Regions from separate parts of the Lactococcus sp. S47 genome, predicted to be linked through region 1. Evidence: predicted binding sites of a transcription regulator. Region 1 holds the regulator's gene; each other region holds the start of a gene.
What was found. The regulator NrdR, encoded in region 1, represses ribonucleotide reductase genes. The targets are predictions, from matches to a motif close to ACACNATATATNGTGT.
Positions count from the first base shown of each region.

Region 2: nrdD (anaerobic ribonucleoside-triphosphate reductase) is a predicted target of NrdR. The motif match lies at 1,324-1,339, and genes of this name have one in related genera.
Region 3: IAE52_RS00700 (redoxin NrdH) is a predicted target of NrdR. The motif match lies at 1,789-1,804, and genes of this name have one in related genera.

Region 1 is NZ_JACVUB010000006.1:111,136-114,422, forward strand. Features, by position in the region: gene dnaI (primosomal protein DnaI) at 1-177, opposite strand, end outside; gene IAE52_RS07695 (replication initiation and membrane attachment family protein) at 177-1,352, opposite strand; gene nrdR (transcriptional regulator NrdR) at 1,452-1,898, opposite strand; gene trmB (tRNA (guanosine(46)-N7)-methyltransferase TrmB) at 2,017-2,670, opposite strand; gene IAE52_RS07710 (phosphotransferase family protein) at 2,792-3,287, opposite strand, start outside.
Region 2 is NZ_JACVUB010000002.1:211,209-214,495, forward strand. Features, by position in the region: gene nrdD (anaerobic ribonucleoside-triphosphate reductase) at 1-1,240, opposite strand, end outside; gene IAE52_RS03465 (LysM peptidoglycan-binding domain-containing protein) at 1,584-2,903, shown strand; gene IAE52_RS03470 (hypothetical protein) at 2,942-3,226, opposite strand; gene IAE52_RS03475 (DUF6036 family nucleotidyltransferase) at 3,223-3,287, opposite strand, start outside.
Region 3 is NZ_JACVUB010000001.1:147,126-150,412, forward strand. Features, by position in the region: gene nrdE (class 1b ribonucleoside-diphosphate reductase subunit alpha) at 1-893, opposite strand, end outside; gene nrdI (class Ib ribonucleoside-diphosphate reductase assembly flavoprotein NrdI) at 1,029-1,451, opposite strand; gene IAE52_RS00700 (redoxin NrdH) at 1,453-1,671, opposite strand; gene plsY (glycerol-3-phosphate 1-O-acyltransferase PlsY) at 1,845-2,486, opposite strand; gene parE (DNA topoisomerase IV subunit B) at 2,761-3,287, shown strand, end outside.

The DNA.
Region 1 (3,287 bases):
ATGCTCACGAACGTATTCATAAAACTTGGAGTAAGAGCGTTGAATTTCGTCAGAAGTCATTTGATGTTGGGCAATAAAAGCTTGCACATCAGCATTTTTTAATACTTCTGCGACTAATTTTTCAAAATTTTCACGGATGTCTTGACGTTTTCCTAAGATGTCTCCGATAGATTCCATTAATTTTGCTCTCCTTTCAGTTTTTTGAGAGAGTCAAGCCTTATTTTCTCAAGTTTTGCAAGTTCTTCTTGGCTTGTCTTATTTTCATAATCTGGATTTGACCATTTTGGTGCTTCTTTTTTGATTTTCATTGGTCTTTTTTCAGCTCCAGTTTTTGCTTTAGCAGCAACTAATTCTTCTCGTTCCAAAATTCGTTTTACCGCTGTTTCAGCTGTAAATACTTCATTTCTCATCCAGTCGTTGGCTAATGCATTTACAAAATTTGGATTTAACGACGCATTTTTTTGCTGTACTAAAACATAGTGAATCAAAATATTTTGGACTTCTGCTGGCAAATTTTGGCGACTTAAATTAGTTAAAAGCTTATGTTCTTCCGAACTGACAAAGCCTCCAGCTTGCGCTTTTATCTGTCGGATGAAATCATCTGGTTCATGAGATTTACTGATGACAATCAAATCGGCAAATGCTTTAGGAAAAGCTGAAAGTGCTGGTTGCGGTTGGCTAGCTCCTGAAAGACTTCTCATCAAATTATTCATGTTCAAAGTTTTATCAGCATTGGCTGTTTTTTCTGCTTGCTTGAATAATTCGTACCAATTGAGTTCAAATTTTTCTGCTAGTGAATAGAGCGTTAAGGAGTCTTGATTTTCATTGTTTAAATGATAGCCTTGACGTTCCATAATACTTTTAAAGGCCCCCATATCAAAACGTTCATTTGTATTTGAAGGGTTTTGTTGAGCTTGTGAGTCAAAACTAACTTTATAAACTTCATGAAATTTCTTGGAAATTTCTTTTCCTTTTGGTTCCATTCTTTTAGCTAAAGCAGCTACTCGATTTTCACCAATTCTTGAAATCAAAAGTTGTCTATAAAAATCATCTGCAAGGAAATTTTCAAAATTTAGCGGACTTTTTACTTCAAGATAAAGACTGGTATGATCATCATAAACCCGAACTAATGATAAGCCAGATAATTTATCTAATGCTTCAATAAAAGGATTGAGGCCGAGATTTAGATATTCCAAAAAGTGAGAAATTCTTCCAGTAGAGAAGCTTAGCATTAACTGATAAAGCGCAAAGGCATCCGTGCCAATGATTGGTAAATAGAGCAGACGAAAAGCCTCAGCGTCAAAGCTAGTCTTTCCTCGATTAAGCATTGTAAATGAATCTCCTGCTCTCATTTTTTTCCTCACTTTTTACTGACAGAAAGTTCAGCGAGCTGATCTTTCTTTTATCTGCCGATAAAATGCTCCTTATTCAGTCACTTTTTACTGACGGATTTATTTTTTGGTAATATTTTTAAGGAGCTCTTCTAATTCACTGACATCTTTGAATGAACGATAGACGCTGGCAAATCTGATATAGGTGATATCATCCAATTCAGCTAATTCTTGCATCACAAATTCACCAATAACATCTGATTCAACTTCATTACTGTCTAGTTGACGAATTTTTCTTTCAACATTTGCAACTGTTGTTTCAATATCTTCACTTGATACTGGGCGTTTGTATGCTGAACGAACTAAACCACGAACAATTTTTTCACGATTAAAGGGTTCACGTTTGTCATCTTTTTTGATGACTAAAAGGGGCATTTCTTCGATACGTTCAAAGGTTGTGAAGCGAAAACCACATGATTCACAAACACGACGACGGCGAATAGCATCTTCGGCTTGTCTTGAATCAACAACTTTTGATTCTTCAGAAGAACACTTTGGACATCTCATTTTATTCTCCTTAATAGATAATAAATTCTTATTAATTTTACTGACAGAAAATTGGTTTAGACTTTCTTATTCTGTCAATAATTTTTTTCATTAGTTTTAATGACAGAAAGCAACTTATTTACTTCTTAGGCAAAAATTTTGCTTCTAATCTATAAATTACTTGACCTTTTTGTGAGAATTTTTGCTCATACTCGGTCATTACATTTTGAGGTGCAAATTCTTCGTCTTGGTGTAAATCTAACCAAACTTTTTTAAGTTCCATACCATAGTTAGCTAAAGAAACTAAAGAATATTCAAACAATCCACGATTATCAGTTTTGAAATGAATTTCACCTTCAGGACGTAAAATCTTTTCATAAGTTGCAAGAAAAGATTTATAAGTCAAACGACGTTTTTCATGACGTCCTTTTGGCCAAGGGTCAGAAAAGTTCAAATAGACTTGGTCAATTTCACCATCAGCAAAATATTCACTCAAAGCAGCTCCATCAACAAGCATCATTTGTACGTTTGGCAAATCTGCTTCAATTGCTTTATCTAAAGCATAAGATAAAACTGATAATTGCATATCAATTGCGATGTAATTTATTTCTGGATGAAGAGCTGCCATTCCTGTGATGAAAGCTCCTTTTCCACAACCCACTTCAATATGAATCGGATGATCATTTCCAAAACGTTCTGACCAACGTCCTTTAAAGTCCGCTGGATTTTCAACTACGATATGTGCGTTTTCAGCAAGCATTTCGCCTGCCCCTTTACGATTTCTGACGCGCAATTTTTACCTCAATTTTTTAATTTTTGATAGAAAATCAGCAAAAGTGATCTTCTATTTCTTTATTTTTATTATTCAATTATAAGCCAAAAAATAGGAAGGTCCAAACCCTAGCCTATTTTTACTAAAATAATTCACAAAATTTACGAAGTCCCAAGATTTCTTGATTCACTTCTTTCATTTTTCCTCTAGAAAGATATTCAGAGATTTGGCGAAGAAAAGAAAGTTTTCCATACCAAGCCACTTTATCCATAATATCTGAACGAGGTCTAACACCAGATGTCATCAACCACAAAGACCAGTTATTTGGTTTAATATAATGTGATAAAACATGTGCCATATCAACCATTGAATCTGATAAAAAGACGGTATCCCAATCTACTAAATAAATTTTTCCTGAATTATCATCCACTAACCAATTTTTATGATTGACATCGCCATGAACGACTACGACCTCTTCATTTTTGATTTCGGGAACTTGTTGACGCATTTCTTCAATGATTCCTGACAAAAAATGATTTGTTCGTAAAGCCTCAGTATTTTGGACACAATCCTCTAATAATTGTTCAGGAAGAATAATTTGACTTCCCAACTTCTTATAAGATTCAACCAATTTTTTT
Region 2 (3,287 bases), on a different contig from region 1:
TCACGTCATTCCCATTTTCATCTTTCCAGCCTTGCAAGAATGAACGACAACCCATTGAAGCTTTAAATGAACCTGTTAATTCAACAATTTTATCATAGCTCAAAATATCAGGGTACATCCGTTTTGTTGAACATTCAAGCGCAAGTTCTTTGATGTCATAGTTTGGTGTCCCTACTTCGAGGTTAAGTCCACGTTTGAGTGTGAAAATTAATTTAGGGAAAATAGCAGTACGGTGTTCTGAACCTAAACCACCAATCCGGACATTCAAAATTGCTTTTTGAATTTCACGCGCATACCAATCGTCTCCAAGACCAAAACCAACTGTTACAAAAGGCGTTTGACCATTTGAAGTAAACAAAGTATTAATTTCATATTCTAAAGATTGCATTGCATCATAGATATCTTTGGCTGTTTTTTCACGAGCATAAGCTTCTTGTTTTTCAGCACCATCAATCCATTTTTGTGCTTCTTTTAAATGTTTTTTATAATTTAATTTCGCGTAAGGCGCCAATACTTCATCGGCACGGTCAAATGAACAACCACCATATTGTGAACTAGCCACATTAGCGATGATTTGACTGGCTTGCGCAGTTGCTGTTTGAATTGATTTTGGCGAATCTACTTGCGCATTTCCAAGTTTAAAACCATTTTCAAACATATTTTTAAAGTCAATCAAACAACAGTTAGCCATTGTAGTAAATGGACTATAATCAAGGTCATGATAATGAATATCACCCTTTTGGTGAGCGTTTGCCACATGTGGCGGAAGAAGTTTCAAACCAATTGCTTTGGAAACCGCACCAGCTGTCAAATCACGTTGAGTATTGAAAACGTTAGAATCTTTATTGGCATTTTCATTAACGACAGTTTGGTCGCGATTAATTAATTTTTCAATCGTGAAATTGATATCCGTTGCTTTGGTACGGGCCAAATCACGGTTAGCACGATAAGAGATATATTCTTCAGCCAATTGAGTTTCACCAGACTCAAGGAGTTCTTGCTCAACAATCGATTGAATTTCATAAATTTTGACATTTTCAGAAAAACGAGTAAAGATTTCACTGACTACTCTGTCAGTAAGTTCTGAAAGAACCGACATATCTGTCAGTTCGACTTTTTTAGCCGCTTTAGTCAAAGCATCAAAAATTTTCTCACTGTTAAATTTCACTGAGCGTCCGTCACGCTTTATCACATTAATTTCTTCTAGTGTTACATCTTGATATTTTACTTCACTTTTCATATTAACCATCCTCTTCAATTACATCATCTATTTTATCAAATTCTCGAAAATGACACAATATATAGGTTAAATTATGTAAACACACACAATATCTTGTGTTGCTTGTTTTCATTCCCTTTTCTCAATTTCGCAAAGCAAAATATAATCTCTTTGTATTTAAAATGTAATCATTGCGTCTTAAATCAGATTTTTTATCTAAATTCTCACATTTTCTAGCCAATATAAAACATTAAATAAAAAACGTTTACAAACCGCCACATAATTGTCATCTTTTTCTTCCATTAACCGTGGTAAAATAGGGTAGTACTTATTTTATTCTGTATTTTCAGGAAAGGAATTATTTATGCCAGTTTCTCGTATTAAAGTTAAAAATAGACATTTAAAAAAGAAAGCCAAAAAACCACTGGCTTTTTATAAACCAGCGACCAAATTTGCTGGCGCTGTTCTCATTGCAGGAACTTTGACGACCACTCACGAGCTTTTGCTCCAACAAACAAGCCCAATGGTTCAGGCTGCAACCAATTCGACAGAAGCTTTTATTGAAAGTATTGCTGCATCAGCAAAACCAGTTGCCGATAGTAATGGTCTTTATCCTTCAGTTATGATTGCTCAAGCTATTTTGGAAAGTAACTGGGGTTCAAGCCAACTTTCTCGTGCCCCCTATTATAATTTATTCGGTATTCAAGGAACTTATCAAGGAAAAAGCGTTGTTTTTAAAACTCAAGAATATCTCAATGGTAAATGGGTCACAAAAGATATGCCATTTAGGGTTTATCCTTCCTTTAATCAAAGTTTCCAAGATAATGCTTATGTTTTAAAAACTACAAACTTTGGAAATGGTCCTTATTATGCTAAAGCTTGGCGAGCAAACGCGGCAACCTATCAAGCTGCAACCGCAGCTTTAACAGGAAAATATGCAACTGACCCTAATTATGGTGCTTCCCTGAATCGAATTATTTCTCAATATAATTTGACTCGTTTTGACGGTGCTTCTTCTGCTGGTACTTCTAATTCCGGTGGTTCAACAGCTACAAATACCAATAATAATTCAAATACAAGCTCAACCACTTATACAGTTAAATCTGGCGATACACTTTGGGGAATTTCGCAAAAATATGGAATTAGTGTTGCTCAAATTCAAAGCGCAAACAATCTTAAAAGTACAGTCATCTATATTGGGCAAAAGCTTGTATTGACAACTTCAAGTTCTTCGTCTAATACAAATAGTTCAACTTCTTCAGGAAATTCTGCCGGAACTACAACGCCTACTACTTCGGTCACTCCTGCCAAACCAGCTTCACAGACGACGATTAAGGTTAAATCTGGTGATACGCTTTGGGGACTCTCTGTCAAATATAAAACGACGATTGCTCAACTCAAGAGTTGGAATCATTTGAATTCTGATACAATTTTCATTGGACAAAACTTGATTGTTTCACAATCTGCCGGTTCTTCAAGTTCTTCAACAGGTTCAAGCTCAGCCTCTACGAGTTCAACTTCTAACTCTTCTGCAGCTTCAAATACCTCTATCCATAAGGTTGTTAAAGGAGATACGCTTTGGGGACTTTCACAAAAATCTGGTAGCCCAATTGCTTCAATTAAGGCTTGGAATCATTTATCAAGTGATACCATTTTAATTGGTCAATATCTTCGTATTAAATAAATTGTAATTTATAAAATAAAAAAAGAATGAAAGTTAATTCATTCTTTTTTTAATTCTTTTAAAACAGACTGAAGATGAATCGATTGAGTCGGTTCAGACATGCCAACAGTCATTTCCCAAGGTGTTGTTTCTTTTTCAAGCGCGAGTTCAAGAAAAACGCGTTGAAAAGAAGTTAATTCTTCAGAACTCATTAAATAATCAATATCTGTTTTTGAAAGTAAAATTTTGTCCCGTTGAATCACTTTATTTAAATAACGGACCCAAAGTTCTAAATTCCATTTAGACTTTTGAGCAGCATTCAGGAGATATTCAATCCACGTCATTGCAATAACCTCAGTATTTTTGGATTTTTTCGTAAATAATTTTTTAAGGCATCTTCACCGT
Region 3 (3,287 bases), on a different contig from region 1:
TCTCCCTTTTTGACCAATTCATAGAATTTATCAGGAACAGTAACCCCAAGAGAGAGTGTTTTAACACGAATTTTTTCATCCGCATTTTCTTTTTTAGTGGACAAGAATTCCATAATATCTGGATGGAATAGTGATAAATAAACAACACCAGCACCTTGACGTTGCCCCAATTGATTGGCATAAGAAAAGGCGTCTTCAAAAAGTTTCATGACAGGAACGACACCAGCTGCCACTCCATCGTAACCTTTGATAGGTGCACCAGCAGCACGTAAATTAGTCAAGTTTAGACCAACACCACCACCATTTTTAGAAAGTTGCAAGGCAGAGTTAATTGTTCGTCCAATTGAATTCATATCATCAGTTAATTGTAGAAGAAAACAAGAAACAAATTCACCACGACGCTTACGTCCAGCATTTAGAAAAGTCGGAGTCGCAGGTTGATAACGACGATTAATCATTGCAAAAGCAAGATTATTAGCTAATTTTTCATCGCCGTCAGCCATGTATAAAGCATTCATTAACACACGGTCTTCAAAATCTTCAAGATAGAGAGAACCGTCATTGTTTTTCATGGCATATTGATTATAAAATTTGTAAGCAGCCATAAATGAATCAAAATGAAATTCAAATTTACTCAATTCTTTACGAAGATTGGTAATGAATTCGGGTTTATATTTTTCAAGAAACTCAGCTTCTAGATATTCTTCTTTAACGAGCCAATTGAGTTTATCGATATATGTATCGGCTTCATAACGATTAGGTTCGACATTTTCTTTAAAAAAAGCAGTAATTGCTTCTTTATCTTTAGCAAGAGGAATGCTACCATTAACGGGAATATTAATCTCGTTATTAAGCTTGAAATAAGTTACATCTTTAAGTTGTTTTAGAGACATAAGTGACCTTTCTTAAAGCGTTCAACCATAAAGAACAGAGGGATGAACTCTAATATTATAATAAGTTCAAACTAATTAATAGAAATAAAAAGTTAAAAATAAAGAGGCTTCACTCAATAGGGTGAAGCCATAAAATCACAGCGGATTTTTGAAGGTGACTTTCGCTCCTTTGTCAAGCTGTGTAGCGAGTTTTTCGACAGCAGCAACATCGGCTGGTGTACCATTAAACTCAAAATCATATAAAAGCGGAATTTGGTATTTTGCAGAAAGTTCTTTAGCAGTAAAAATATAAATACCTGCGAAATTACGATTTCCTGTACCAATAATTCCTAGACAATGTTTATAATTATCATTATAAGCCATAAAGTCAAAAACAGGGTCCATAACATCTATTGATTTAGAAACAGTTGGAGATTCTTCGGCATAACTTGGCGTTATCAAAAGAAAAGGTTCATTCATTTCTATATCATCGTCAGGACTGATTTCGACATTTGGTAAGTTTGTTTTGGAAACAAAGCGACGTGTTTGCCCAGTCACACTGAAATAAGCAAGTTTCATATTAAGCCAACTTTGCTAATTCGCTAGGACGGAAACCAGAGAAGGCAAAGTCATCTTTAGTAATGACAGGTGCAGCACGAAATCCCATTTCAATCACTTTTTCAACAAATTCAGGTTGTTCATCGATATTGATTTCATCGAAGGCAATTTCATGTTCTGAGAGCCATTTTTTGACCATTTTGCATTGCATACAATTGTTTTTAGAATAGACTGTAACCATTTTAAATCTCCTTTGAGGACAAACGTATTTTATTAGTGAGAGTAAAAAGTCTTTGACTTTTTCTCGACTTTTTATAGTCTTATTTTATCGTAAAAAAAATATCTAGTCAAATTAAAGATACTAGATATTGTGTTGAATTATGTAAAATTATAAAAATAACACAACATATTGTGCTATTTTTCTTTTTGTTTTGATAAGTTTAAACCAAATGGGACAAGGGATTCGCAATGATTTTTGATTCTTTTGAGATTTGTTCTATGTCGTAAAATAATAATAATTGCTAAAACAAAAATAATAATTGAGAATAAAAGGTCGTAGGAAGTAAGAATAAATCCGATGCTAGGGAAAATAAGAATTCCCAATAAAGCAAATACAGCACCTATCACACTAGAGAGACTAATCATGCTAAAAAGCCATAGGACAATGATAAAGACAACAAGAAGGTAAATTAAGAAGAGCGGACTAAATCCAAGAATCACACCAGCAGAAGTTGCAACAGCTTTACCACCTTTAAAGCGGTCGAATATTGAAAAAGTATGTCCAATGACAGCAAGAAGACCGAAAATTAGAGGTGAAACACCATTGATATGGAAGAAAAGGGGTAAAAGAGTAGCAAGTGTCCCCTTTAGTAAGTCAAAAGCAAAAACTGAAATTCCTGCCTTTACACCTAGAATTCTAAAAGTATTGGTTGTTCCAGTATTTCCTGAGCCATAGTCATGGAGATTTTTTTTGAAAAAAATCTTGCCAATCCATAAGCCGAATGGAATTGCCCCTAAAAGATAGCTGGCAATGAGAAGAAGAATAATAGTAAGCATAAGTTCTCCGAAGTTTATTTCGTTTAAAATCGATAATCTCTTTTAACTGTACAATTATATCATATTTTTAATAAAGATTACTGACAATATTGAAACATCTTCACTTACTTTTGGAAAAATTCTTACTATTAGATGAAAAAATTGTCAGCAGTCCTTTGACAAAGCTTTCTGAACAAGGTACAATAATCAAGATGAATATTTTTTATTAGCTCATTGTGGATAAAAAAATAATGATTTAGATAGAAGATATAGGCTTTCGATGAGAGGGAAATAAATGGTAATAGATATTAATAACTATGATGACAGTGCGATTCAGGTTCTTGAAGGATTGGATGCTGTCAGAAAACGTCCAGGAATGTATATTGGATCAACTGACGGAACTGGTTTGCACCATTTGGTTTGGGAAATTGTAGATAATGCGGTTGATGAAGCTTTATCTGGCTTTGGTAACAGAATTTCGGTGACCATTAATGCTGATGGTTCTTTATCAGTAGAAGATGAAGGACGGGGAATGCCAGTTGGGAAACACGCCATGGGTATTCCAACTGTTGAAGTAATTTTTACTATTTTGCACGCAGGTGGTAAATTTGGTCAAGGGGGTTATAAAACTTCTGGTGGACTCCATGGTGTTGGATCTTCAGTCGTAAATGCCCTCTCGACTTGGTTAGAAGTTGAAATTACTCGTGACGGGACTGTTTATCGTCAACGTTTTGAAAATGGTGGACATCCAGCGACAACTTTAGAAAAAATTGGGAAAGCACCAAAGTCTAAAACAGGAACTAAAGTTACCTTCATGCCGGA